Regions from separate parts of the Leifsonia sp. A12D58 genome, predicted to be linked through region 2. Evidence: predicted binding sites of a transcription regulator. Region 2 holds the regulator's gene; each other region holds the start of a gene.
What was found. The regulator LexA, encoded in region 2, represses DNA repair genes until DNA is damaged. The targets are predictions, from matches to a motif close to TCGAACANNTGTTCGA.
Positions count from the first base shown of each region.

Region 1 (9,725 bases), on a different contig from region 2:
ACCACCCCAGGAAGAGGCCAAATCCGCCCTGGAGCAGTACGGCATCAATCTGACCGATGTGGCCAAGAGCGGCAAGCTCGACCCGGTCATCGGCCGAGACGCCGAAATTCGTCGGGTGAGCCAGGTGCTCACCCGGCGCACAAAGAATAACCCGGTGCTCATTGGTGAGCCCGGCGTCGGAAAGACGGCAGTCGTCGAAGGACTGGCCCAGCGCATCGTCGCCGGCGACGTCGCCGACTCGCTGAAGGGCAAGCAGCTCGTCTCCCTCGACCTGGCGGCCCTCGTTGCCGGCGCGAAGTATCGCGGCGAGTTCGAAGAGCGGCTGAAGGCAGTGCTCAAGGAGATCAACGACGCCGACGGTGAGATCATCACCTTCGTTGACGAGCTGCATACCCTCATGGGCGCCGGTGGCGGTGAGGGGTCGGTGGCGGCAGCCAACATGCTCAAGCCGATGCTCGCCCGCGGCGAACTCCGCCTGATCGGGGCCACCACCCTTAATGAGTACCGTGAATTCATTGAGAAGGATGCCGCCCTCGAGCGCCGCTTCCAGCAGGTGTACGTGGGTGAGCCGTCTGTTGAAGACACCGTCGCCATCCTGCGTGGTTTGAAGGAACGCTACGAGGCCCACCACAAGGTCGCGATCGCCGACTCGGCGCTCGTCGCGGCGGCGGCGCTGTCCAACCGGTACATTCCGTCGCGCCAGCTGCCTGACAAGGCGATCGACCTCATCGATGAGGCCGCGAGCCGACTGCGGATGGAGATTGATTCTGCCCCCGTCGAGATCGACGAACTGCGCCGAAGCGTCGACCGCCTCAAGCTCGAAGAACTCGCGCTGAAGAAAGAAAAGGACGACGCCTCGAAGGAGCGGCTCGCCAAGCTGCGCGAAGACCTGCAGGTGCGCCAGGGCACACTTGCAGAGCTGCAGGCCAGGTGGGACAAAGAGCGTGCATCGCTCAACCGCATCGGTGAGTTGAAAGAGAAGCTCGACAACGCGCGTAGCCGTGCAGAGCGGGCCCAGCGCGAGGGCAACCTTGAACAGGCGTCGCGGCTGCTGTACGGCGAGATCCCGGTGATCGAACGCGAGCTGCAGGAGGCCGAGAAGGCCGAGGCGAGCGGGCCCCTCATGGTCAACGACCAGGTCACTCCCGAAGACATTGCCGCTGTCATAGCTGCCTGGACCGGCATCCCCGTCGGTCGACTGTTGCAGGGTGAGAGCGAGAAGCTGGTCAACCTGGAGGCCGAACTCGGGCACCGCCTGATAGGGCAGAAGGCTGCAGTGCGTGCGGTAGCGGATGCCGTGCGCCGCAGTCGTTCAGGCATCGCGGATGCCGACCGGCCGACAGGGTCGTTCCTGTTCCTCGGTCCGACCGGTGTCGGTAAGACCGAGCTGGCCAAGGCGCTCGCCGAATTCCTGTTCGACGACGAGAAGGCGATGATCCGCATCGACATGAGCGAGTATGGCGAGAAGTTCGCCGTCTCCCGTCTCGTCGGTGCGCCTCCCGGATACGTGGGTTACGAGCAGGGCGGTCAGCTGACAGAAGCTGTGCGCCGTCGCCCATATTCGGTTGTGCTGTTCGACGAGGTCGAAAAGGCGCATCCTGAGGTCTTCGATGTGTTGCTGCAGGTGCTCGACGATGGGCGACTGACCGATGGTCAGGGCCGCACGGTCGACTTCCGTAACACCATCCTGATCCTCACGTCGAACCTCGGTTCGCAGTTCATGGTCGACCCGGCACTGAGCCAGGCCGAGCGAGAAGAAGCAGTCCAGACGCTCGTGCGCCAGGCGTTCAAGCCGGAGTTCGTGAACCGGCTCGATGACATCGTGATGTTCTCGCCGCTGTCGATGGAAGACCTTGGCCAGATCGTCGAGCTGTATATCGAGCGCCTGCAGCGGCGGCTTGCCGACCGCAGGCTGCAGCTGGCCGTGACACCGGATGCCAGACGATGGCTGGCCGAGCGCGGCTACGACCCGATCTACGGTGCGCGGCCGCTCCGCAGGCTGATGCAGAAAGAGATCGACGACAAGCTGGCGATGGCACTGCTCTCCGGGACGGTTCACGACGGCGAACTGGTGCGGGTCGACCTCGCGCCGGGTGGCGACGGCCTGGCGGTTGATTCGGAGCCGGCGCCGGTGTTTGAAGTGGTGGACTCGGTGGAGTAGCTGGGTTACGTCCCGTTCGGGCCGGTCGGTTGGCTGGTCCAGCTGGCCGGTCGGTTGGCAGGTCCGGCTGGCCGGTCGGCGCGGGATGTGGGCGAGAACCTCCGGGTTCGGGAGGCGCTGTTATAGGGCCCTTCCCTGAACTCGGGGGTTCTCTTGTTGCGCGTCGCTGGACGCTGGGGTAGTCACGGGGAGCCTGCCGCGACCTTGATGTGGCCGGTTTCTCCATAACGCGTACCTCTAGAGCAGGTTCTGCGCGTATCTCTAATCAGGTTCCGCGCTGCGGGTTCTTCATTGGCGGGTCCTCCCGCTCCCATGGCGAGTCCTCCCGCGGCGAGTCCTTTACGGGGAGTCCTTTACGGGGAGTCCTTTACGGGGAGTCCTCCACAGGGAGTCCTCCACAGGGCGTCGGACCGACGAGTTATCCACAATTCACCATCTCAGCTCGAACATACTTTCGAAACTGGAATGATTGTGATATGACCTTCTCCATCGCTTCCTCGTCTCCGACAGCCCCTGCGGTGGTCGGAAAGCTTGTGGTGGCCTCATGACTCTCGTCGCTCCAGACTCTGCAGGCGCCCCAAATTCCGCAGGCATCCTAGGCTCTGCAGCCACCGCGAATCCCGCCCGCACTTCGGGCACTGCGGGCACTGCAGGTTCTCTCGTCGCTCCCGATTCTGTTGCCGTAGCCGAGCTCTCGCCTCTGGATGCGCTCGATCACGCCCGTCGGCAGTGTGCCGCAGCCCTGGCGCGCATCGATTTCGACCGTCTCGGCGATGACGACTCGATCAGGGCGCTGGGTTCGGTTGAAGCCCTCGGCCGTCTGGCCGATACGGCCCGTGTTTCGACAGCGACCACGGTGGAGCGTCGCTCCGCGAAGTGGCTGGGTAAGGATTCCCTGGCGCGTCAGCGTGGCTGTCACAACGGCAGTGAACTCATCACCGTGGTGACCCGTGTGTCCGGGCGCGAGGTGGCGCACCGGTTGAAGCTCGGCAAGCATGTGCTGCCCCGCCACGAACTCACCCAGATCCAGCCGCCCCTGTTCCCCGCGGTCGCTGCCGCCCTGGCTGGTGGCGATCTGGGCATCGATGCCGCGGAGGCCATCGTAACCGGACTCTCCGAGCTCCGTGCCCGGGTGAACCCCGACCTGCTCGAGGTCGCCGAGGAAGCGTTGGTTGCGGCGGCGACGGGCCTCGAGTCGGAGTCGACCGAGGGCATGCCCAACGCCGGGTTCCCGTTCGATGCGGACTCGATTCGCGGGCAGGTGACCGTGTGGGCGGCCCGTCTCGACCCGGATGGTGCCGCCCCCAACGAGGATATTTATGAGGCACGCAGCAACATCGGCTTCGGCCCATTCCGCAACGGCCTCTACCCGCTGCGGGGAGGCGTGACGCCCGAGCTGCGCGGCATCATGGACGGCATTACCGACACGTATCTGTCCGCGCACACGGAGACTCCGGGTAACGGTGGCCTCCTGCCCGACGCTCATCTGGCTGATCCCGATGGCGCGGCCGCACGAGACGCCGCCACCGCCGCCACCACCGCAACCACCGCAACCACCGCAACCGCCACTACCGCCACCGACCGGGACTCCGACTTCGGCACTAACTCCGACTCCGCCTTCCCCGATTCCTCCGGCATCACCGGTCCGGTCAACAGCGGCCCGGCGTTCCCGTCGGCGGCCGAACAAGCCGTCGAACAAGCGGCACAGGCCGCGCGGCAGGCCCGCATCGATGCCGGTGAACTCCCGGACGACCCGATCCCGTTCGATGACAGGACGACGAACGAGAAGCGCGCCGATATCTTCCGCGCAGTGTTCGACCACGCAGCCCGCGACCCGAAAACGCCGACCATGGGTGGTTCTGCCCCGACGGTCATGGTGCACGTGAATGCCCGCGATCTCGCCGACGACCACGGTGTCGGCTGGATTGATGGCGTCGAAGCGCCGGTCTCGATGCGCACGGTGAAGCAGATGATCTGCGCCGGTGGTTTTCAGGAGATCGTGCTCGGCGGGAACAACGAGGTCCTGGAGCTTGGCCACGAGGAACGGTTCTTCAACCGGAGGCAACGCCGGGCGATGGCCGCCCGCGACGGAGGATGCGTCATCCCGGGCTGCACCGCCCCACCCGCCTGGACCGAAGGCCACCACGTGATCCCATGGGCTATCAACCAGAAGACAGACATCAGCAATGGAGTGCTCCTGTGTTGGTATCACCACCACAGCATTGAGACATCCGGTTGGAAACTCAGAATGGTCAACGGTGCACCCCAGGTGAAGGCACCACCCTGGCTGGACCCCACCCGAACCTGGCGGCCCGGCGGACAACATCGCGCCACGGCAAGCAGCACCAGCATCTCCAGAACGTAGTTCGGATACAGCTCCCGTCAGTGCCCCGGCAACTCCGCGGAATGGCATCCACAGGGCCGCCACGCATCCCGCGGATCATTATCCGGAAGATATCTCGGCTCGCTACCGTGGGCATCACGCACTCCATCCGATCCGTTACGACGGCTACGGCTACGGGCACGGCAGCGGCAGAGCGCCCCGTCCCCGATGCCGTGGTCGTCGATGGTGTCGACTGCCAAGCCTCCAACCAGTTCGAATCGTGGGGATTACTACAGTCCGCGACACCGGAGCCTGGGCAGACAGGCATCCCTCCCCCAGACACCCTCCCCACAGCCCCTGAAAGCGGGCGAATCCCAGCTGACTTCGTCCCTGCACGGCAGACATGGAGTTTGTGCCTGAACTCTGGCTCGAGGACGCCGCAGGTAACGCGATCCGGGCCGCCTGGCCACGCACCGCGTGTATGAAGACGAAGCGTGAGACGCACGATGCCCCCGACGGACTCACGACGACCCTGACGCAAACACTCAGGTACGCGGCCGGGTCGCCGGCTCCCGACCAAATCGCCCCAGACGCACCGGATATCGACTTGTCCGAAATGGAGCTGCTCGTAGAAATCGACGGTGAGATTCAGGCGCCTGCGAGCCCGGTGCCCGCGGCTCCCGTCCCGCAGTGAGCGATCGCTGACCGCCATCCGCTTCATCCACGTCGGCCGCTGCCCGGGTGCTGCCCCGGCGTTGCTCCGACCGCTGTCCCCTCTGTTCGCCCCCATCAGGCCGGGCGTAGTGTGGCGAACGTATTGCCGAGACCGGACTGAAGCGGGGCCGCCGTCACGGGGCTGAACATCGGAGGGCGCCATGGCCGAGCAGAACCGTCCAGATCAGCAGGAACCAGACGACACCAGCTCTGAACTTCGCCTGCCGCAACCCGACGCACACGACCCCGTCGAAGCAATTGAAACTCCGCTGGAGCGTCTCGGTGACGAGATCATGGCGGTACAGGACTTCTCGTCCGAGCAGGCCGGATACCACGCAGCGTTGAAGCCCCGACAGTTGCAGATGATCGCTATCGGTGGCGCCATCGGCACTGGCCTTTTCCTCGGAGCGGGTGGGCGGCTGGCGATCGCCGGCCCCGGCCTGGTGTTCAGCTACGCACTCTGCGGATTCTTCGCATACCTCATCCTCCGGGCGCTCGGTGAGCTGGTGCTGCACCGGCCGTCATCCGGTTCATTCGTCTCGTATGCGCGAGAGTTTCTGGGTGAGAAGGCGGCATTCATCGCCGGCTGGATGTATTTCCTCAACTGGGCGATGACGTCAATCGTCGACGTGACGGCTGTCGCGCTCTATGTGCACTACTGGTCGGCCTTCACCTCCATACCGCAGTGGGTGCTCGCGCTCATCGCACTGGCCGTTGTGCTCGGGCTGAACCTCGTGTCAGTCAAGGTGTTCGGCGAGATGGAGTTTTGGTTTGCGATCATCAAGGTGACAGCGCTGGTGGTCTTCCTCATCGTCGGCATCGTCTTTCTTTCAATGGGCTTTCCAACGGATGTCGGCCCGACCGGCATCACGATGCTTGCCGATAACGGCGGGATCCTGCCGCAGGGGCTGCTGCCGGTGGTCATCGTGCTGCAGGGTGTGGTGTTCGCCTACGCGGCCATCGAGCTGGTCGGTACGGCGGCCGGCGAGACACAGAACCCGCGCAAGGTGATGCCGAGGGCGATCAACACGGTCATCATACGGATCGCAGTCTTTTACGTCGGTTCGATTCTGCTGCTGTCCCTACTGCTGCCGTATACGGAATACGCGGCGGGCGAGAGTCCGTTCGTCACGTTCTTCTCGCACATCGGCTCCCCGGAGACGGCAGCCATAGCCGGGTCCGTGATGAACTTTGTCGTCGTGACGGCGGCCATGTCGAGCCTCAACGCGGGCCTGTACTCAACCGGTCGCATCCTGCGCTCGATGTCAGTCAATGGGGCGGCACCCCGCTTCACTGCCAGGATGAACTCGAGCGGCGTGCCATACGGCGGAATCCTGCTCACCGCCGGCATCGCACTACTCGGTGTCGGCCTCAACGCGATAGTGCCGGCGCAGGCGTTCGAGATCGTACTGAACATCGCGGCGCTCGGCATCCTCTCGAGCTGGGCGACCATCGTGCTCTGCCAAATGAAGCTGCAACGCTGGGCGCAGGCGGGCCGGCTTAAACGGCCGGACTTTCGGATGCCGCTTGCGCCGTTCAGCTCGTACGTCACGCTCGGCTTCTTGCTGTTCGTGCTGGTGCTGATGGCGTTCGACTATCCGGTCGGCACTTTCACCGTCGCCTCACTCATTGTGGTGATCCCGGCGTTGCTGATCGGGTGGCATTTCGCCAAACCGCGCATCCTGGCGGCGGCTCAGCTGCGTGAAGGACACACCGGCACGTTCCCCGTGGTCGCGGAGCGGCCTGGCATCGACACCGTGACAGGTGTCAGCGGTGCCGGCTCTTCGCCAGGGCCCGGGTCGCCACCGGAGTCACCGGAGCTACCGGATTCAGATGCGGACAGGCCCGGCAGCTAAAGGAAGAGTGAGAACAGCAGCGTGAACCCGAGTCCCATCACCGAGATGATGGTCTCCATCACAGACCAGGTCTTGATGGTCTGGCCGACGGTGAGTCCGAAGTACTCCTTTACCAGCCAGAACCCCGCGTCATTCACATGCGAGAAGAACAGCGACCCCGCGCCGATGGCCAGCACGACCAGGGAGAGCTGTCCGGGGGGAAGCCCAGCGGACAGCGGCGCGACGATGCCCGCCGCAGTCACGGTTGCAACGGTGGCAGAGCCGGTCGCCAGCCGGATGAGCACGGCCACCATCCAGCCGAGCATCAACGCAGAGAGGCTGGCAGCCAGGGCGATCTTGGCGATGGCCGTTCCGGTGCCGCCGTCAATCAGAACCTGTTTGAACCCGCCGCCGGCGCCAACGATGAAGACGACGCCCACGATCGGCAGCAGGCTCTGACCGATCTTGGTCGCGAGAACGGATGCCGAGAAGCCCACGGTCGTGCCGAACGTCACCATGGCCAGCAGTACGGCCAGCAGCAGCGCCACGACGGGGTCGCCGAGGAAGTCGAGGATGATGCGCGCCGGGGTGTCCTTCGGAAGCCAGATGTCGGCGGCCGCTTTCAAGAGCATGAGCACAAGGGGCAGCAGGATCGTGGTCATCGTCCAGGCGAAGCTGGGGGTTCTCGTGGCCGTTGGGTCCTGCGATGCGCCGGTGTGCTCTATCCCCTTGTCAGCATCGGCATCCGCGCTTGACTCGGTCACAGCCAGTGCGGCGCCACCGGCGCCGACGGGAACCCAGCGGGCGGCGAGACGACCGAAGAGCGGCCCGGCAACGATCACCGTCGGGATCGCGATGACGAGCCCGATCGCGAGCGTGAACCCGACGTTGGCGCCCAGGATCCCAATCGCAGCCAGCGGTCCTGGGTGGGGCGGCACGAAGCCGTGCAAAACAGACAGGCCAGCCAGAGCCGGAATGCCGAGCCGCATCGCGGGCGAATTTGTGCGACGGACAGCCAGCATGACGATGGGAATCAGGAGCACAAGCCCGATCTCAAAGAACATCGGAATGCCGATGATTCCGGCGATCAACGCCATCTTCCATGGCAGTGTGGCTGGGCGGCCCTTCAGGATCGTGCGCACCACGATGTCGGCGCCACCCGAATCGGCCAGCAGCTTGCCCAGCATGGCGCCGAGCGCGATCAGCACCCCGACGTAGCCGAGCACGCCGCCAACCCCCAGCTCGTACGATGCAGTCACCTTGTCGAGCGGGATGCCAGAGCCGATGCCCACGAACAGGGCGCCGATCGTCAGGGCGAGAAAGGCGTGGAACTTTGCCCACACGATGAGCACGACCACGATCGCGATGCCCACCGCAGCCACGATCAACACCTGGGTGTCGTGAGCGTTCCACGGTTCGTCGACGGGGTCCGTTGCGCTGTGCGCTCCGATCCAGCTGAGCGCCGTCACTGCGCGATCCAGAACGTCCATCGCCTTCTCCAATCTGGTCAGTCGTGCTGTTTCACGGCTCGCATGGGGATAGTCGGCACATCGGTGAGATGCAGCTCGGCGATGATCGCTTGGGCGATCGCCTTCGGCTTGCGCCCGATTTCGATGCTGACCGCTGGTTCATCCGGTGCGGGCTCTTCGAGGGCGGCGAACTGGCTGTCGAGAAGTGCAGTCGGCATGAAGTGGCCCTGCCTGGCAGCCATCCGGCTGGCGATCAGGTCGCGGCTGCCGGAGAGATATACGAAGATCACGCCGGCATGCCGGCGGTTGAGTAGCTCGCGGTACGAGCGCTTGAGGGCTGAGCAGGTGATCACACCGTTCTCGCCGGCGGCGTGGCGATCATCGATCCAGTCGGCGACCTTCTCGAGCCATGGCATCCGGTCGGCATCCGTGAGTGGATGCCCCGCGGCCATCTTCTTGACGTTTGCCGGTGGGTGTAACGAGTCACCCTCCTCGAACTCCCAGTGCAACCGGCCGGCAAGCAGGGCAGCAACGGTCGATTTTCCACAGCCGGATACGCCCATCACCACGAGGACGAGGGGGCGGTCCGCTGCGATGCTCTGCCAGTCGCTCATGGTCACATCCTGCCCCTGTTCCCGTGCAGGAGGCACTCCATGGCGTCCGCCGCGCCGATCGTGGGATTACGACTGGCCAGGGACGACCGGCCGATGCCGCGACTCGCGCCAAGAGGCATAGGCTATTTTCATGCGTGCAACAGTGATTTACGGTGAACGAGATGTCCGACTCGAAGAAGTCGCCGACCCGGTGTTGTCCAGTGGCGGTGACGCGATTGTTCGAGTCGTCGCGGCTTGCGTGTGTGGTTCAGACCTCTGGGCGTACCGCGGAATCGCGCCGGTCACCGAACCTCACCGTATTGGTCACGAGTTCGTCGGCATCGTCGAGGAGATTGGCGACGACGTCACGAACGTGGCCGTCGGCGACTTCGTCATCGCGCCGTTCTACAACTGCGACAACACCTGCATTAACTGCAGAAACGGTGTCAGTACGTCCTGCCTGAATGGCGGCTGGTGGGGTTCACCCGACCGCCTCGGCGGATTTGCTGATGGCGGACAGGGCGAGCGGGTACGCGTGCCGCTCGCTGACGGCACTCTCGTCGCCACCCCTGGGATGCCGGACGAAGATCAGATCCCCGGCCTCTTGAGCCTGGCCGATGTGATGGGAAC
Region 1 covers NZ_JBLJAT010000004.1:281,089-290,813, forward strand. The annotation lists gene ACMT3I_RS12065 (ATP-dependent Clp protease ATP-binding subunit) at 1-2,161, shown strand, start outside; gene ACMT3I_RS12070 (DUF222 domain-containing protein) at 2,706-4,526, shown strand; gene ACMT3I_RS12075 (hypothetical protein) at 4,897-5,178, shown strand; gene ACMT3I_RS12080 (amino acid permease) at 5,492-7,054, shown strand; gene ACMT3I_RS12085 (gluconate:H+ symporter) at 7,051-8,523, opposite strand; gene ACMT3I_RS12090 (gluconokinase) at 8,541-9,116, opposite strand; gene ACMT3I_RS12095 (zinc-dependent alcohol dehydrogenase family protein) at 9,247-9,725, shown strand, end outside.
Region 1: the regulator LexA is predicted to act here: its motif matches at 2,604-2,619, upstream of ACMT3I_RS12070 (DUF222 domain-containing protein).

Region 2 (9,725 bases):
GCAGCTCTCACCGCCACGATCGACAAACTGGCCGCGGCCAGACCCGAGTTCATCTCGGTGACCTACGGGGCCAACGGCTCGTCGCGCACGTCGTCGCTCGACGTGCTGCGTTACATCCTGCACGCCACCGGCGTCGAACCGATGGCCCACCTCACCTGCGTAGGCTCGTCGCATGCAGAGGCCAGCCAGCTGATCCGTGAGTTTCTGGACGCCGGCGTACGCAACTTCCTCGCTCTGCGTGGCGACCCTCCGGAGGGCACAACGGAGGGCGAGGTTTTTCTCGGTGACCTCGGCAGTGCCGGTGAACTTGTGCAGCTCATCCACCGCGTGCAGGCCGAACGTGCGCCATACCGGGAGAGCGTCATCCCTGGCCTGCCTGATGCCAGAGCAGTGAGCTCAGAGCGTGACAGGGTGCGCGTGGCCGTCGCTGCTTTCCCCAATGGCCACCCACGCTCACGCTCGACGTCGCAGGACATCGACACGCTGCTGGCCAAGCAGGCGGCCGGTGCGAACCTGGCGATCACCCAGCTGTTCTTCCACGCAGACCACTACCTCAGCTTCATCCACCGGGCACGGGAAGCCGGCGTTGAGTTTCCGATCCTGCCCGGCATCATGCCGGTGACGAACCCGGCGCGACTGAAGCGCATCCTGCAGCTCTCCGGCGAAGAGCTGCCGTCAGAGCTGTCGATCCAGCTTGAGATCGAACCGACCGAAGTAGGTCAGCGTGAAATCGGGATCGCTCACGCCGCAGCGCTGGCCAGCGAGCTTCTGGCCGGAGGTGCACCCGGCCTGCACCTGTACGCCTTCAACCAGCACCGCACCGTGCTGTCGGTGCTCGAGCGCGCAGGAGCCCTGCCCGCCGACTACATCCCCTTCACTTCTCACCTCCCGTCTCACCGTGATGACCGTCTGTCCGCCACCGCAGTATCTGCCTCAACAGTCAAGGAACCAGCATGACAACCACCCCCGCTTTCCCGACCGGCACCATTCTCGGCTACCCGCGCATCGGGCGCCGGCGCGAGCTGAAGAAGGCAGTCGAAGCCTTCTGGTCTGGACGCATCGATGAAACCGAACTCGAAGCCATCGCTGCCGAGCTTCGGACAACAACTCGTGCGCGGCTTGTCGAACTCGGCCTCGGAGCGACCGACTCGGCGATCCCCGAGTCGTTCTCCTACTACGACCATGTGCTGGATGCCGCGGTCACCGTGGGAGCGGTGCCCAGACGCTTCGCTTCGCTGGTCGACGCCGACGGCCGGATTGACCTCGCCGGCTACTTCACGCTGGCCCGTGGCGAAGGTGACAACCTGCCGCTCGAGATGACCAAGTGGTTCGACTCGAACTACCACTACCTGGTGCCGGAGATCGGCCCTGAGACGAGCTTCTCGCTCGCCAGCGACCGCATCGTGCGCCAGTTTGCTGAGGCCAAGGCTGCGGGCTACGTGACCAGGCCCGTCATTGTCGGCCCCGTCACGTTGTTGGCGCTCAGCAAGCCGAGCGACGAGGCACCCACAGGTTTTGTGCCGCTGTCACGTCTCGACGACCTCATCCCGGTCTACGCCGCACTGCTTGCGCGCCTGGCCGAGGCCGGCGCCGAGTGGGTGCAGCTCGATGAGCCGGCCCTCGTCAGCGAGAGCATCGAGGTGCCTCGCGCTGAACTCTTGGGCGCAGCCCGCTTCGCCTACTCGACGCTTGGCAGGCTCGAGCAGCGTCCGGCTCTCTTCGTCGCAGCGCCGTACGGCAGCCTTGACGACGCACTACCCGTGCTGGCCGAGTCACCCATCGAGGCCATCGGCCTCGACCTGGTGCGCGGTCAGACTCCGGATGCCGTCGCCGCCCTTGCGGACAAGACGCTGGTCGCCGGCGTGATCGATGGGCACAACATCTGGCGCGGCGACCTTGCTGCGGCGTTTGCGACGGCATCCGCTCTTGCAACGCTCAGCCCGCGCATCGCCGTCTCGACCTCGACGTCGCTGCTGCACGTTCCGCACGATGTGCTCGACGAGTCGTCACTCGGCGACGATCTCAGCAGCTGGCTTGCCTTCGCCGACCAGAAGGTCGCCCAGGTCGCGACGCTTGCCCGTGGGCTCGTCGATGGGCAGAGCGCGATCCAGGATGAGCTGGATGCTGCATCCGCTGCCCTCGCCGCCAGACTGGCCGCACCGGGCGTGCGCGACGGTGAAGTACGCGCTCGTGCAGCTGATCTGACCGAGGCTGACTTCAACCGCGGTGACTACGCTGCCAGAGTTGCTGCGCAGGACGAAGCATTTGACTTGCCGTTCCTGCCGACGACGACGATCGGCTCATTCCCTCAGACCGGCGAGATTCGGCGCGCTCGTGCCCAGCTCAATAAGGGTGAGCTGACCACGGATGAGTACGCCGCGCTGATGCGCGCCGAGATCCGTCGCGTGGTCGAGCTGCAGGAAGAGATCGGACTCGACGTGCTGGTTCACGGCGAACCGGAGCGCAATGACATGGTGCAGTATTTCGCCGAAAACCTCGACGGGTTCGCCGTTACCGAAAATGGCTGGGTGCAGTCGTACGGTAGCCGGTGCACGCGCCCGTCGATCCTGTGGGGAGACGTCTCGCGTCCGAAGCCGATCACCGTTGATTGGTCGGTCTACACCCAGAGCCTGACCGAGAAGCCGGTCAAGGGCATGCTTACCGGCCCTGTGACGATTTTGGCCTGGTCGTTCGTACGCGACGACCAGCCGCTCGGCGAGACTGCGCGTCAGGTGGCGCTCGCCCTCCGTGACGAGATCGGAGATCTGGAGGCCGCGGGCATCGGTATCGTGCAGGTCGATGAGCCGGCGCTGCGCGAGCTGCTCCCGCTCAAGAAGAAGGATCAGGCTGCCTACCTTGACTGGTCGGTAGGATCCTTCAAGCTGGCAACTGCCGGTGTGGCCGAGGTCACCCAGATCCACACACACCTGTGCTATTCAGAGTTCGGCGTCGTCATCGACGCGATCCGCAACCTGGATGCCGATGTCACGAGCATCGAAGCGGCCCGGTCTCGGATGGAGGTCGTCAGCGACATCAGCTCAAGCGGCTTCGACCACGGAATCGGCCCTGGTGTGTACGACATCCACTCTCCGCGGGTGCCGAGCGTCACCGAGGTCACCGAGCTGATCGAACGCGCGTTGGAGTCGATCCCGGGACGTCAGGTTTGGATCAACCCCGACTGCGGGCTGAAAACTCGCGGCTATGACGAGACTGTCGAGTCGCTGCGGAACATCCTCACGGCGACTCGCGCGGTGCGCGCGAAGTCTGAGGTGTCGGTCCCCGCATAGCGCATCTGGACACAACGAAAGAGCTGCGGGCCCGGCTGGTATTCCAGTCGGGCCCGCAGCTCTTTTCGTGGTGCGGGAGGTGCGGGATCAGACCGAACGCAGTACCGCGACGACCTTGCCGAGGATCTCGGCGTAGTCGCCCAGAATCGGTTCGAAGTTGCTATTGCGGGGGAGTAGCCAGGTGTGGCCATCGCGCTGCCTGAACACCTTGACGGTTGCCTCGCTGTCGAGCATCGCTGCCACAATCTCGCCGTTCTCTGCGGTCTTCTGCTGGCGCACGACAACCCAGTCGCCGTCGCAGATCGCAGCATCGATCATGGATTCGCCCACGACCTTCAGCATGAAGAGGTCGCCCTTGCCCACGAGCTGGCGGGGGAGCGGAAAGATCTCGTCGATCTGCTGGTCGGCAGTGATCGGGATGCCGGCAGCGATACGGCCGACCAGCGGGACCATCGCTGCGTCGCCGATCTGGGCATTGGAGAAGCCCTCTTGCTCGCTGGCAGAAGAGTCTTCGGTCGTCTGCGGGAGCTCGATGAGGATTTCGAGCGCACGGGGACGGTTGGGGTCACGACGCAGATAACCGCTCAGTTCGAGTTGGTTGAGCTGGTGGGTGACGCTCGACAGGGACGCGAGTCCGACGGCATCACCGATCTCGCGCATGCTCGGCGGGTAGCCGCGCTGGGCAACCGAACGCTGGATGAAGTCGAGAATCGAGAGCTGCTTCTCGCTCAGGCTCTTGCGTCGCCGCGTGCCGCCGGCCACTGCCTTCTCGTTCTTGCTGCGTGGACCGCTGGTCTCTTGCGTCACTTTCCTCGCCCCTTATGCCTGTCTTGCGCAGTGCGAATGGCACGTCCGCTGCAATGTCAGTGGTGTCTGATTGAGTTCAACCGAACAATCGAAACTGTATCCGGCACACCCCCTATCGGCAAACGTTTGTTCGAGTGTGTCGCACATTTCTTTTCGGTAACAACCGCAAACATGCTTGATTGTTCGAATAATCGAATATATATTCGGAACATAGATTCGCATCTGGCTCTCCCGGCCGAGAGCCAGATGCGTCCTTACCTGGAGGTTCGACATGAGCGCAGTAATTTGCATCAGAACACGTTCGACGGTGTCACCGTTCGCCGCGGCACCCGCACCAATGGCATTCGTACAAACGGCTAGTGACTCGGCAGAGTCACCAGAGTTCGCAGTGCGGGTTGCATCAACCCGGCTGCGCCTGACCCGACGTGGTCGCATCGTATTCACCACTCTGGCTGCAGCACCGCTCATTGTGATGGCATTGGTCCTTGCGGTGAATGGTGGCGTTGCTTCGGCATCAAATGCTGCGGCCTCAGGCGCTGCCGCGTTCGACTACGTCACCATCTCCGCAGGAGAATCCCTCTGGGACGTTGCTGAAACGTTCGCTCCGTCGTCAGATCCACGCGATGTCATCGCCGATATCGTGAGCCTCAACCAGCTGGCATCAGCAGACGTGGAGCCGGGGCAGCGTCTGGCCCTGCCACTGTCGAACTAAGCAGCCTGGCCGCATCTCCCTATTCGATAGGGAGCCTCGAAGGGGATCTCCGGCGCTGCGTCGGTTGCTCCCATCCGGCTCGCAGCCACACTACGTAGTGCGCCCAGCTGCCGGCGGTAAAGTTGTTCGAGTGACCAGCCTTGATGACCTCCCACTCCGTCCTGACCTGAGAGGTCAGACTCCGTATGGCGCTCCGCAGAAGATCGTCCCCGTTGCGCTCAACGTCAATGAGAACACGCACCCCATCCCCGAGGCTGTTGCGCACGACATCGTCGCGGCGCTGGCCCAGGCGATCCTCACTGTCAATCGCTATCCCGATCGCGAGTTCACCGAGCTACGCGAGGGACTCGCTCGCTATCTCGGGCACGGTCTGACCGCCGACAACATCTGGGCGGCCAACGGATCGAACGAGGTGCTCCAGCAGGTGCTGCAGGCTTTCGGAGGGCCGGGGCGCACTGTACTTGGCTTCACCCCCACCTACTCCATGTATCCCATCCTCGCTGCAGGCACCGGAACCGAGTGGATCCCAGGGCAGCGCGACGCCGACTACGAGCTCTCCCCGCAGACGGCGGCCGAGTGGGTGCAGCGGACGAACCCCGATCTGGTCTTCCTGTGCGCACCGAACAACCCGACGGGCACGCCGCTCCCACTCGACACGATCGAGGCCGTCTACAACGCCAGCACCGGCATCGTCGTCGTTGACGAGGCATACGCCGAATTCGCTCCAGTCGGAGCGCCGAGCGCGCTCAGCCTGCTGCCCGGGCGTCCGCGCCTTCTCGTGTCCCGCACGATGAGCAAGGCATTCGCCTTCGCCGGAGCCCGAGTCGGGTACCTTGCCGCAGACCCTGCAGTCACCGATGCCCTGCGCCTTGTGCGCCTGCCGTACCACCTGTCTGCGCTCACTCAGGCTGCCGCCAATGCAGCCCTCGCTCACTCTGCCGAGATGCTGGCAATGGTTGACGAGATCAGAGGCCAGCGCGATCGACTTGTCGCTGAGCTGACCATGCTCGGCTACACGCCGTACCGGAGCTGGAGCAACTTCGTACTGTTCGGTGGAGTTACCGACCCACACTCAACGTTCAATGCGCTCCTGGAGGAGGGCATCCTGATTCGCGACGTCGGAATCCCCAACCACCTCCGGGTAACGGCGGGCACTGAAGCCGAGACAACCGCGTTTCTTGAGGCCATTGCGCGCCTTGACACGCCCGAAGCCCAATAAACTAGAGGTATGAGCTCACTCCCAGTCGCCTCGCACCGTACTGCCACCCTGCAGCGGAAGACCAGCGAGTCCAGCATCGCTCTTTCGATCGACCTCGACGGAACCGGTGTCAGTGATATCAACACCTCGGTGCCGTTCTACAATCACCTGCTCACTGCATTCGCGAAGCACTCGCTGACCGACCTCACCGTCACTGCGACAGGCGACACCGACATCGATGTGCACCACACCGTTGAAGACATCGGCATTGTGCTCGGTCAGGCAATCAAGCAGGCTCTCGGCGACAAGTCAGGGATCTCTCGTTACGGTGATGCCCTGGTTCCCTTGGACGAGGCACTCGTGCAGGCTGTCGTCGACATTTCGGGACGCCCATACCTCGTGCACGCCGGCGAGCCCTCTGGTTTCGAATTCCACCTCATCGGTGGCCACTTCACCGGGTCCATGGTGCGTCATGTCTTTGAGGCCATCACGTACAACGCCGGCCTGACGGTGCACGTCAACGTGCTGGGCGGGCGTGATCCGCACCACATCGCCGAAGCCGAGTTCAAGGCATTCGCGCGCGCGTTCCGCGAGGCAAAAGCACGTGACCCACTCGTCGTCGGCATCCCGTCGACCAAGGGAGCACTGTGACCAACGTTGTCGTCTTTGACTACGGAACAGGCAATGTCCACTCCGCCGTCAAAGCTCTTGAGCTGGCCGGCGCGGATGTCACGCTGACGTCGAACCGCAAACTGGCGCTCGAGGCCGACGGTCTGCTGGTACCCGGTGTCGGTGCGTTCAGCGCAGTTGTCGATGCGCTGAAGGCTGCGGGCGGCGACGAGATCATCGACAGGCGTCTCTCAGGTGGTCGCCCGGTGCTAGGAATTTGTGTCGGCATGCAGGTCATGTTCGAACACGGCGTCGAGCGTGGCATCGACTCCGAGGGGCTCGGCGAATGGCCGGGCACCGTGACCGAATTGAATGCCCCTGTGCTCCCGCACATCGGCTGGAACACCGTTCAGTCCGACCCGGACTCGATTCTCTTCAAGGGAATCGCCGACGAACGCTTCTACTTCGTGCACTCATATGCGGCCCAGGAATGGACCCTCGATGTGATGCCGCCATTCCCCATTCCACGTTTGACCTGGGCCGATCACGGCGGGCAGTTCCTGGCTGCCGTTGAAAACGGGCCGCTGACAGCGACCCAGTTCCACCCAGAGAAGTCCGGCGAGGCCGGCATCCGTTTGCTCTCAAACTGGCTCGGTTCGCTGCGCGAGTAGTATCGAGTGTTCGTCTGCCGTACGCGTGTCGGCACCCCAGATCAAGGAAATTCAATGAGTGAGTTCAACAAAACCCCTCGTCTCGTCTTGCTTCCCGCTATCGATGTCGCCGGCGGCAAGGCCGTTCGACTGACCCAGGGTGAAGCCGGCACCGAGACCAACTATGGCGACCCCGTCGACGCAGCGGCCGACTGGGCAGCCCAGGGTGCCGAGTGGATTCACCTGGTCGATCTCGATGCAGCCTTCGGTCGTGGCAGCAACACGGCGATCCTCAAGAAGGTCATCAAACAGGTTCGCGGTGTCAACGTTGAACTGTCAGGTGGCATCCGCGACGATGCATCGCTCGAAGCTGCACTGAGCACCGGCGTCAAGCGCATCAACCTCGGAACCGCAGCACTCGAAAATCCGGAGTGGGCAGCAAATGTCATCGCTCAGTACGGTGAAGCCATCGCCGTAGGGCTCGACGTGCGTGGCACGACTTTGGCGGCCCGCGGCTGGACCAAAGAAGGCGGCGACATCTGGCACGTCATGGACCGCCTCGAAGATGCCGGATGCGCGCGCTACGTCGTCACCGACGTGACCAAGGATGGCACGCTGCAGGGGCCCAACATCGAGCTGCTCCGCCAGGTGATGGACCGCACTCACCGCCCGGTCATTGCATCGGGTGGAATCTCAAGCCTTGATGACCTGGTCGCACTGCGCGAACTGGTACCTCAGGGACTCGAAGGTGCCATCGTGGGAAAGGCCCTCTACGCCGGTGCCTTCACGCTTGCCGAGGCGCTGGATGTCTCCGGCTCGTAATCTCGGGTCGACAGGCGCTTCGGACGGTCCGGCCGACTCGGCCGGACAGCCGTGGGCCGGTCGCGAGTTCCAAACGAATACTCACGCCGACGACGACGGCAGCGCTCCGGCGCAGCTGATTGCTGCAGTCATGGCGTTCCGCAGCCGCGAGGCTGGCGAGGAGAGCGTCATCGACGCGATCCGGGGGGCTCGCCTCTTGATCCCGTTGATTGCCGAACTCGGCGAAGCGGGTGTCGGTGAACACGGTCACGTGATCGATAAGACCCAGGAGCTCTCGATCATCACCGTCGCTGGGCCTGACGGGCGGAATGTGCTCCCGGTCTTCTCCTCCGCGACCGCGATGGCCATCTGGAATCCCACGGCACGCCCCGTGCCCTCCGATGGCGTGCGGGTCGCCCTCGCCGCGGCACAGGAAAAGACCGATGTCGTCGTTCTTGACCCGACGACCGAAACCGAGTTCGTGCTCCGGCGCCCGGCCCTGTGGGCGATTGCGCAATCCAAGCCATGGACACCGAGCTACGCGAGCGCCACCATCGCCAGCGCATTCCGCGAGTCCATCGCGTCAGAGCTAGCCGTGATCAACGTCGAGCTCGTTGCGGGTGACCCGGACGCCCGGCTTGCTGGGCCTGAGCTCATCGTGCGGCTCGAACTTGTACAAGGCCTCACCCAGCAAGAACTTGATGCGGTGCTCGCACGCCTGGCAAACCGCTGGGCCGCTAACGATGCCATTGCAACGGGAGTCGACTCGTTGACGGTGCAGCTCGTCGCCTCGGTGTAGCCGGCCCGAGCAACCCTCTGGCGAATGTCGGTGGTGTCGTTCAGGATGGTCTTATGCACCCGATCACCGGACGATTCTCGGCAGCAACGCTTGCATGGTTCGGCGAGGCGTTCGATGCTCCGACCGAGGTGCAGCTGGGTGCCTGGGACGCCATCTCCCGGGGAGCACACGCTTTGGTGGTGGCGCCGACGGGTTCGGGCAAGACTCTCGCCGCTTTCCTATGGGCAATCGACAAGCTGGCGGCCGGTGGCGGCACGAGCGCTGCTGAACGCTTCGCCACTCCGGGTACGCGCGTTCTCTACATCTCGCCGCTCAAGGCGCTGGGCGTCGACGTCGAACGCAACCTGCGCGCCCCGCTCGTTGGCATCGGGCAAGCGGCGCGACGGATGGGCGAAGAACCTCCGCATGTGAGCGTCGGAGTGCGATCGGGAGATACTCCAAGTAATGTCCGGCGAACATTGCTCAAAAACCCGCCAGACATCCTGATCACTACTCCAGAGTCGCTGTTCCTGATGCTCACCTCAGCCGCACGAGACACCTTGCGTACCGTCGACACGGTGATCATCGACGAGATCCATGCGGTGGCCGCGACCAAGCGTGGCGCGCACCTGGCTCTCTCCCTGGAACGGCTCGATGCCCTGCTCGACAAGCCGGCGCAGCGCATCGGTCTCTCGGCGACGGTGCGTCCGCCGAGGGAGGTCGCCCGGTTCCTGTGTGCACGTGCGCCCGTTGAGATCGTGGCTCCGGCCAGCGGCAAACGCTTCGATCTCTCGGTCGTCGTGCCCGTCGACGACATGAGCCAGATCCAGCCACCGGCCGAGCGAGAGGGCAGCGCTGCGGCTTCGGCACCGCAAGCCGGATC
Region 2 covers NZ_JBLJAT010000005.1:32,661-42,385, reverse strand. The annotation lists gene ACMT3I_RS12725 (methylenetetrahydrofolate reductase) at 1-957, shown strand, start outside; gene metE (5-methyltetrahydropteroyltriglutamate--homocysteine S-methyltransferase) at 954-3,287, shown strand; gene lexA (transcriptional repressor LexA) at 3,375-4,094, opposite strand; gene ACMT3I_RS12710 (LysM peptidoglycan-binding domain-containing protein) at 4,483-4,806, shown strand; gene ACMT3I_RS12705 (histidinol-phosphate transaminase) at 4,937-6,025, shown strand; gene hisB (imidazoleglycerol-phosphate dehydratase HisB) at 6,035-6,655, shown strand; gene hisH (imidazole glycerol phosphate synthase subunit HisH) at 6,652-7,284, shown strand; gene priA (bifunctional 1-(5-phosphoribosyl)-5-((5-phosphoribosylamino)methylideneamino)imidazole-4-carboxamide isomerase/phosphoribosylanthranilate isomerase PriA) at 7,339-8,085, shown strand; gene ACMT3I_RS12685 (SseB family protein) at 8,069-8,863, shown strand; gene ACMT3I_RS12680 (ATP-dependent helicase) at 8,917-9,725, shown strand, end outside.

Region 3 (9,725 bases), on a different contig from region 2:
TAGGCTCCGTCACCAATTGTAATCGGCGCGACGAAGACGTTGTGCGATCCGGTGCGCACATATGACCCAACTACCGAGTGGTGTTTGTTCACTCCGTCGTAGTTGGCGAAAATCGTGCCTGCACCGATGTTCGAGTGCACGCCGATGACAGCATCGCCCACGTAGCTGAGGTGCGGAACCTTGCTTCCTTCACCGATGGTGGCGTTCTTCGTCTCGACGAACGCTCCGATCTTTCCATCGGCGCAGAGGTGAGTGCCTGGGCGCAGGAACGAGAACGGGCCGACGGTTGCGCCGGCATCCACGACAGCGAGCGTGCCGTCAGTGCGTCGCACCGTGACGTTCTCGCCGATCTCGCAGTCGAGCAGCGTGGTGTCAGGTCCGATGGTCGACCCTGTCGCAACGACAGTCGAGCCGAGGATCTGTGTTCCGGGAAGCAGCGTGACATCCGCTGCCAGTTTGGCCTTGAGGTCGATCCAGGTGGTCGCTGGGTCCTGAACCGTCACGCCGGCAAGCTGCCAGCCGCGCACAATAAGTGCGTTCAGCTTGAGAGCTGCCTCGCTCAGCTGGGCGCGGTCATTGATGCCGGCCACGATCCAGGGCTCTGACACCGGCACTGCGCTGACCTCTGAGCCTGCTGCACGCAGCAGCTGGATGACATCCGTCAGGTACTTCTCTCCCTGCGCGTTGTCGGTCGTCAGGTTGGCCAGCTGATCGCGAAGCGCCGAAGCACCGAACAGGTACACGCCGGCGTTCACCTCGCCGACAGCGAGTTCATCAGGCGTGGCATCCTTCTGTTCGACGATGCGGTCGAATTCACCGTTAGCCGAGCGGATGATGCGCCCATAACCAGTGGGATCCTCCGGCATCGCAGACAGCACGGTGGCTGCTGCACCATCGGCGCGGTGAGCGGCGATGAATGACGCAAGGGTCGCGGCATCAAGCAGCGGAACGTCGCCGTTGATCACGAGGACGTCACCGGTGAAGTCGGCGGGGAGAGCAGCAACTGCCTGCTCGACCGCTCGACCGGTGCCGGGGATCTCATCCTGGTCGACGATGATGCTCTCGGGCAGCTCGGCTTCGACGACAGCAACAAGCCGGTCCCGCTCGTGCCTGACCACCGTCACGATGTGTTCCGCACCGAGCTCGCGTGCTGTCGCCAGCACGTGGCTGACGACGGGCATGCCGGCAAGCGGATGCAGCAGCTTGGGCAAACTCGATTTCATTCGAGTTCCCTGGCCTGCTGCTAGGACGATGATGGCGAGTGGATGTTCGGTCACGTAATCTCCCTGAAGTCAGTTCTCACAGCTCCGCCGCCAGGACTCGAACCTAGACCTAACAGCTCCAAAGGCTGTCGTGCTGCCATTACACCACGGCGGATAACGTCGACCAGGGCCGAGCGCCGCAGTCAAGTCTGCCAGATGTGAGCACCCACTCACGCGCGTTTTGCTCCCTGTGGCCGAGATACACAGGAGATAATAGACGGATGCCTGCCCATGATGAAGTCGACCGGATCGTTGACTCGTGGCTGCGCGAACGGCCTGACCTTGATTTTTCGCCTCTCCAGGTGCTTTCCCGAGTCGGTCGACTGTCAAAACACCTTGATCGTGCCAGGCGAACTGCGTTCTCTCGCTCTGAGCTGGATTCCTGGGAATTCGACGTGCTTTCGGCTCTCCGCCGAGCAGGCACGCCATATGAACTGAGCCCGAAGGCCTTGTTACAGCAGACTCTGGTCTCCAGCGGCACCATGACGAACCGCATCGACCGGCTCGTCGAGCGCGGTCTGGTCACCCGTCGCACCGATCCGAACGACGGTCGTGGTGTGCTCGTCGGTATGACCGAGAGCGGCCTCACCCGAGTGGATGCCGCCATCACGCGCCTGCTCGACGAAGAAGCAGACTTGCTCTCGACGCTGTCGGCATCCGACCAGGAACGCCTGGCCGGCTTGCTGCGCAAGCTGTCGCTCGACTTCGACTAATCAGGTACGCCAGCGATTAGCGGCGCATCGCCTTTCTGGCCAGCCAGTTGCCAAGGAACTGCACGACCTGCACCAGCACGATGATCACCAGCACGGCCGCCCAGGTCGCGACGGGGTTGAACTGCCGAAACCCATAGGTCAGTGCGAACTTTCCGAGTCCGCCTGCTCCGACTGCGCCGACGACGGCTGCCATGTCTACCAGGGCGACGAAGACGAAGGTGTAACCGAGGATCAGCGGGCCGAGCGCCTCTGGCAGCAGCACAGTAAAGATGATCCGCAGCGGGCTGGCACCCACCGACCTGGCCGCCTCGATTACACCGGGCGTGACGGTGAGCAGGTTCTGCTCCACGACGCGTCCAATGGCGAAGCATGCTGCAAGCGAGATGGCGAAGATCGCCGCTGGATTACCGATTCCCGTGCCCACAACAAGCCGCGACAACGGCTGGATTGCCGCGATGAAAATAATGAATGGGATGGGCCGGAAGAAGTTCACCGCCACGTTCAGCACGAGGAACACCGCCCGGTTCTCCAGGATGTTTCCCGCCCGAGACAGGTAGAGACCGAGGCCGATCACGAGTCCGCCCAGCCCACCGAAGAACAGCGAGAGGGCAACGATGTAGAGCGTCTCGACGCTGGCGGTCCAGAATTCGGGCATCAGGGCAAGCAGGGCATCCATCAGCGCACCTCCGTCACAGTGGTGAGTTCTCGAACGCGGCCAAGGGCTGCGTCGATGGTGGCGTCATCCGCTGCAAGTGACAGGGTGAGATGACCGAACGGCCTGCCCTGGATCTCATTGATTCCGCCGTAGATCACCTCGAACGCGATGCCGGCGGCTGCGAAGACTCCGAACACCTCTGACTGATTCACGACACTGTCGCGGAACGAGAGCGTCACGATGCGGCCGCTGTGGCGCTCGCGCAACACGGCCAGCTCCTGTGCAGACGGCACTCCGCGTACCACCGTGGAGACGAAGCGAGCGGATGCCGCCTGTTGCGGATTCGAGAACACGTCAAACACATCGCCGTTCTCGATCACCCTGCCCTTATCCATCACCGCGACCTTGGTCGCGATGGTCTGGATGACATCCATCTCGTGCGTGATGACGATGATCGTCACACCGAATTCTTCGTTGACGCGCTTCAGCAGCGCGAGCACCTCATGGGTGGTCTCAGGGTCGAGTGCGCTTGTCGCCTCGTCGGCGAGAAGGATCTGCGGCTGGGTGGCCAGCGCTCTGGCGATGCCGACTCGCTGCTTCTGTCCGCCAGACAGCTGGTCCGGATAGGCGCTCGCCTTGTCACCAAGACCCACGAAGTCGAGCAGTTCTGCCACGCGAGCGACGCGTTCGGCTTTGGGCATCCGTGCGACCTCGAGCGGATACGAGACATTCGCGGCCACCGTGCGGGAGTTCAGTAAGTTGAACTGCTGAAAGATCATGCCGATGCCGAGACGGATCGGGCGCAGTTCTCGTTCTGACAGGCCGGCGATGTTCTGGCCGTTCACCAGGATTGAGCCGGACGTCGAGCGTTCGAGCGCGTTCACGAGACGCACAAGCGTGCTCTTCCCTGCGCCGGAATAACCAATGATTCCGTACACGTCGCCGGCTTCAACGTCGAGACTGACGTTGTCGATCGCCACGACGGGGCTGCCGCCCTTGGTCGTCGGTGGGTAGATCTTGCTGACGTCTCTCAAACTGACGACGGGATGGGTTGTGCCTGGCATGTACGGGTTTCCTGACTCAAACGGCGAAGCGGTGGCCGCTATGTCCTGTGAACATCGCGACCACCGATTCAATAAAACGGTGTTGCTGCTACTTCTGTGCTTTGGTGTCTGCTTCGACCTTGGTCAGCGACGCTTCCAGGTCTGCGACAGGGGTCTTCAGCAGGATTGCGGAGCCGCCCGAAACTGCGAGCACGCCTTCCTGCACTTCCTTTGAGTTCTGGTAGATCTCAACGAGCTTCTTGTAGGTCTCGTTGTCCTTGTCCTCTGCACGTGCGGCGAAGATGTTGACGTACGGCAGCGCGTTGGCGTCGCTCGGGTCGTCCTGCGCAATGGCGTCTTCGAATTTGAGGCCGGCCTTTTCGACGAAGTCGTTGTTGATGACGGCGCCGGCGACGTCGGGCAGCGACGTCGCGGTGAGGGATGCCTCGAGCGCGGTGACCTTCACCTTGGACTTGTCGGTGTCGACGTCAGACAGGTCGGAGAAGATCGATCCGCCGGACTTCAGCGTGATCAGCTTGGCCGACTGCAGCACGAGGAGCGCACGCGCCTGGTTGCTGACGTCATCCGGAACAGCGATGGTGTCGCCGTCCTTGATGTCGGCGACACTGTCGTACTGGGTGGAGTAGAGGCCAAGCGGGTAGATCGCAGTGGAACCGACCGGCACCAGGTCTTCGCCACTCGATACGTTGTAGTCGGCGAGGTAGACGATGTGCTGGAACTGGTTGAGGTCAAGCTCGCCCGCGCTGACAGCAGGGTTCGGCTGCTGGTAGTCGGTGAAGTCGACAATCTCGACGTTGATGCCCTCTGCCTCTGCTGCTGCCTTGTAGTCGGCCCAGTACGGGTCGCTGGCACCGACGACACCGATCTTCACGACATCGTCGCTTCCGCCGGTGCTTGCGGCGCAACCGGTGAAGGCTGCGAGGAGTGGTACGACTGCGAGGGCAGCCAGAATCTTCTTGTTCACGTGTGTGTTTCCCTTTCGCTGTGTGCGCCTGGCCCGCATCGGTTTCGATGAGCGGGCGCACGCGGGCACAGAGAATCCACGTGCACATGCAGTGGGGGTCTGTGCCGCTGCGTCGCGAGGCACGTTTCTACGTTAGCCGGAGATTCTGCGGCCCCATGACCACTCCGTCACACAAAGTCACAGCTTCTGCGAGCGGATGCCGCCAGATCGCAGCATGGCCGAGATTTGCCCGTTTGAGGCCGGTGCACAAACACAACCGCGCCCGCTGTGGCGAGTTGCGCCCGCTAGAGCGGGCGCGCTTCGCTGCAACGGGCGCGGAGTATCGTGCGACGGTTGTTATCCGTTGATCAGCTCAGAAAGTTCGAGCCAGCGCGTTTCGAGCACTGCGACAGAGGCCTCAAGTTCCTGCAGCTGGCTGGTCAGCGCGCCGAGGCCCGAGTAATCGGACTGGTCGTGCTGGGCGATCTTCTCGTGAAGTGCAGCGATTTCGCTCTGGCGCTTCTGGATCTTGCGCTCGTTGGAGGCCAGCTCCTTCTGCGCATTCCGCAGCTCAGCACCGCCGACTGCAAGCTTCTTCGATGCCGTTGCCGACGCTCCTCCGCCATCCGTCGCAGCAGCTTCGGTCGGTGAGCCGGTGACGCCAGCCAGGCTGCCGCCCTTGCTCATCGCGATGTACTGGTCGACGCCGCCTGGCAGGTGGCGGAAGGCGCCATCCGCTACGGCGTACTGGTTGTCGGTGACGCGCTCGATCAGGTACCTGTCGTGAGAGACGACGAGCAGCGTTCCGGGGAACGAGTCGAGCAGGTCTTCCATCGCAGCGAGCATGTCGGTGTCGAGGTCGTTAGTCGGTTCGTCGAGGATGAGCACGTTCGGCTCGTCGAGCACGATGAGCAACAGCTGCAGGCGGCGCTTCTGGCCACCCGAGAGGTCTTTGACCTGGGTGGAAAGCTGCGCACTCATGAAGCCCATGCGCTCAAGCATCTGGCCGGGCGTGATTTCCTTGCCGCCGGCGACATACGAGCTCTTCTGGCGACCGATGACTTCACTGACGCGATCGTTCTGGATGCCGGCGAGCTCCTGGAGCTGCTGGGTGAGCACGGCGACCTTGATTGTCTTACCGCGCTTGACCGTGCCCTTGGTCGGCTGCACGGTGCCGGCGACGAGGCCGAGCAGCGTGCTCTTGCCCGCACCGTTGACACCGAGGATGCCGGTACGCTCACCCGGCGCGATACGCCAGGTGATGTCGTTCAGCACGGTCTTCTCGCCCGACTTGGTCGGGTAGGTCACCGTGACGTCGATGAGGTCGACGACATCCTTGCCGAGGCGCTGCATCGCCATCGACTGCATCGAGACAGTGTCGCGGGGCGGTGGCTCGTTCTCGATCAGCTCGTTGGCTGCATCGATGCGGAACTTGGGCTTGGCCGTGCGGGCCGGAGCACCGCGACGAAGCCAGGCCAGCTCCTTCTTCATCAGGTTCTGGCGCTTCGCCTCTGACACGGCACTCATGCGGTCGCGCTCGACGCGCTGCAGGATGTACGCCGCATAACCGCCCTCGAAGGGCTCGATCATCCGGTCGTGCACCTCCCAGGTCTGGTTGCAGACCTCATCGAGGAACCACCTGTCGTGGGTGACGACCAGCAGGCCGCCGGAGTTCTGGGCCCAGCGGGTCTTCAAGTGACCGGCGAGCCAGGAGATGCCTTCGACGTCAAGGTGGTTAGTGGGCTCATCGAGAATCACGATGTCGTGATCGCCGACGAGAACAGCGGCCAGGGCGACGCGGCGGCGCTGGCCACCTGACAGGTCGTCGACGAGCGCATCCCATGGGATGTCACGGACGAGTCCGCCGATGACGTCGCGGACCTTGGAGTCGCCTGCCCAGACGTGCTCGTCGATGCCGCCGACGATCGCGTGACCGACGGTGACACCCTGAACGAGGTCGTCTGACTGGTCGAGGATGCCCATCGTGACCCCGCGGCGGCGTGTGACGCGGCCGGAGTCGGGCTCCATGCGGCCAGCGAGAAGCTTCAGCAGGGTTGACTTGCCGTCGCCATTACGGCCGACGATACCGATGCGGTCGCCCTCATCGATGCCGGCGGTGACGCTGTCGAAGATGACGCGGGTAGGAAATTCGAGGTGCAGGGACTCAGCCCCGAGCAAATGTGCCATTGTGCCTCCGAGTTTACCGGAACCAGCTGGGAGGTCGGGTGCGGGTGGTCGGGAGACGGGTGGCCGGGAGGCTGGTGGCCGGGTGCGTGGTGATGTGGTGCAGGGAGATGTGGTGCAGGGTACTGTCTCCTCCACAGGCTGCGGCCGCGTGACTTCTCCACAGATGCGCGGAGACTATAGAACATATCTTCGATACTTGGAATGATTGCTCTATGGATGTTTCGACTACTTTCCCCGATGTGGCAACCGGCTCTCAAGCCGAGCCGACGCGTGCTTTCGCGGCTGAGGTGGCGCACCCTTTTGCGGTGGATGTTCCGGTGGTCGTTGCAGTTGATGTTGCAGTTGATGTTGCAGTCGGAGCTTGTTCACCACAGATGGTGGTCTCATGACTCTCATCGCCCCAGATCCCGCAGTGGGCGAAGTCGCAACCGCCGTCGCGGCCGAGCTCTCTCCCCTCGACGCTCTCGACTACGCCCGCCAGCAGTGCGCCGCAGCTCTGGCGCGTATCGATTTTGCTCGATTGAGTGACGACAATTCGATCAGGGCCTTGGGTTCGGTCGAAGCTCTCGGTCGGGTGGCGGATATGGCGCGGGTTGTGGTGGCGGCCGATGTGGAGCGGCGTTCAGCGAAGTGGCTGGGCAAGGATTCTCTGGCCCGTAAGCGTGGCTGCAGTAACGGGACCGACCTGGTCATCCTCGTGACCAGGGCGGCCGGCCGAGAAATCGTACGGCGCCTGAAGCTCGGCAACCAGGTGCGACCCCGATACGAGCTGACGCAGGTGTTGCCACCGCTGTTCCCGGTCGTCGCCGACGCTTTGGCCAATGGTGACTTAGGCATCGATGCCGCGGAGGCCATCGTGACCGGTCTCGGTGAGCTGCGTTCCCGGGTAGATCCCGACCTGCTCGAGGTCGCCGAGGAAGCGTTGGTTGCGGCGGCGACGGGGCTCGAGTCGGAGTCGACCGAGGGCATGCCCAACGCCGGGTTCGCATTCGATGCGGATTCGATCCGCGGGCAGGTGACCGTGTGGGCAGCCCGTCTCGACCCGGATGGTGCCGCCCCCAACGACGATATTTATGAGGCACGCAGCAACATCGACTTCGGCCCATTCTGCAACGGCCTCTACCCGCTGAGGGGAGGCGTGACGCCCGAGCTGCGCGGCATCATGGACGGCATTACCGACACGTACCTCTCCGCGCACACGGAGACTCCGGGCAACGGTGGCCTCCGCCCGGATGCCCATCTAGCTGACCCGGACGGCGCGGCCACGAGTGCGCTAGAGAAGGTCGACGGCCCGGCGTTCCCGTCGGCAGCCGAGCAAGCCGCCGAGCAAGCCGCTGAGGCCGAGCGTCAAGCCCGCATCGATGCGGGTGAGTTGCCGGATGACCCGATCGCGTTCGATGACCGGTCGAATGGCGAGAAGCGCGCCGACATCCTCCGCGCAGTGTTCGACCACGCAGCCCGCGACCCACAGACACCGACAATGGGCGGGTCAGCCCCAACGGTCATGGTGCACGTGAATGCCCGCGATCTCGCCGACGGCCACGGTGTCGGTTGGATCGACGGCGTCGACGCGCCGGTGGCGATGCGCACGGTGAAGCAGATGATCTGCGCCGGTGGTTTTCAGGAGATCGTCCTTGGCGAGAACAACGAGGTCCTCTCCCTTGGCCACGAGGAACGGTTCTTCAACCGGAGGCAACGCCGGGCGATGACCGCCCGCGACGGAGGATGCGTCATCCCCGGCTGCACCACCCCACCCGCCTGGACCGAAGGCCACCACGTGATCCCGTGGGCTATCAACCAGAAGACAGACATCAGTAACGGGGTCAATTCTTAATACGACCGTCTGAGTACTTCGATTGCCGCCGATGCCTTCATGCCAACCAACTGTGTTGCATTCATCAAGCCCTGGAGAGATACCTCGTCGCCGAGCACTGAGGCTGTCAGCCTCTCATTGTCGATGAGACGAAGGTGCATGGCCGGAGCGTCGCCAATTATGACCAATCGATCCTTTGGGCCGATGTTTCGGTCCGCAACAATTGATTGGCCAGAGAGGAAGAACTTGTCGAGCCGCTCGTCGAAGTGCTCTAGGCCATTGCGTACTTTCCTGCTTTCCAGAATTGGTAGACCTTTGATGGCGGTCAGCTCCCGCAGCCGTCGAGCCCTCGCGATCGTAAATGCGCGCTGCGTTTCTTCATCGCTGGTCAGACTGTCTCCATTTGCATTCCGCGATGGAGGCTGTGGCCACAAGAGCTTTGAAATCAGCGCTGCGGCACCGAGTAGAGCCTGGACCGAGGCAAAGGCTCGCGCGACACCCCTAGCTCCGCCAGCCAGGGCAGCATTGAAGTCGGCAACAGCTAGTTCGGCCGCTTCGGCTTGATTCACCAACTCACCCAAGTACGTCTGGATCGTCCAGTCATCGATTCGGTTGGATTCAGGTTCTGCCATGCCCTTACGGTAAGGGTTGCGCGGCGTAGCCGCGCGCTTTACTTGAATCTGCAACGTAACTCGGGACCGGACTAACCCCTTGGTCGGCAAGGTTTCCGGCGCGCCTCGCGCGTCGGAAACCGCGGCAGCTGTGTAAACGCTGAAAGTGGATAGCTGGGCCTTTCGCCGACTGAGGCAGTCAGCCATGCTGGGTTTTGCGAGAGCCGTCTTCGGACGAGCTGCGGAACAACAGGTGCCTCCCACGAGCCTGCCGCGACAAAAAAATTGTAGAGGGGCCCTAGTGGGAGGGGCTGAGTGACATCATCAGCCCGGTGCCCATCACTCACTTTGGCAGCAGCGAATATTTGGGGCCTTCCCTGTCGCTGCGTCCAAATGAGGCCCCTTGCTCTCGTCAACCCCTTCGCCTTCGCTCGCCGCCCTTCGCCGCCCCGATGCGGGCTGGCAGTTCAGCCTCTA
Region 3 covers NZ_JBLJAT010000001.1:459,448-469,172, reverse strand. The annotation lists gene glmU (bifunctional UDP-N-acetylglucosamine diphosphorylase/glucosamine-1-phosphate N-acetyltransferase GlmU) at 1-1,277, opposite strand, end outside; tRNA gene ACMT3I_RS02250 (tRNA-Gln) at 1,306-1,377, opposite strand; gene ACMT3I_RS02245 (MarR family winged helix-turn-helix transcriptional regulator) at 1,484-1,975, shown strand; gene ACMT3I_RS02240 (methionine ABC transporter permease) at 1,992-2,651, opposite strand; gene ACMT3I_RS02235 (methionine ABC transporter ATP-binding protein) at 2,651-3,694, opposite strand; gene ACMT3I_RS02230 (MetQ/NlpA family ABC transporter substrate-binding protein) at 3,783-4,658, opposite strand; gene ACMT3I_RS02225 (ABC-F family ATP-binding cassette domain-containing protein) at 4,995-6,824, opposite strand; gene ACMT3I_RS02220 (DUF222 domain-containing protein) at 7,210-8,658, shown strand; gene ACMT3I_RS02215 (hypothetical protein) at 8,655-9,269, opposite strand.
Region 3: the regulator LexA is predicted to act here: its motif matches at 7,002-7,017, upstream of ACMT3I_RS02220 (DUF222 domain-containing protein).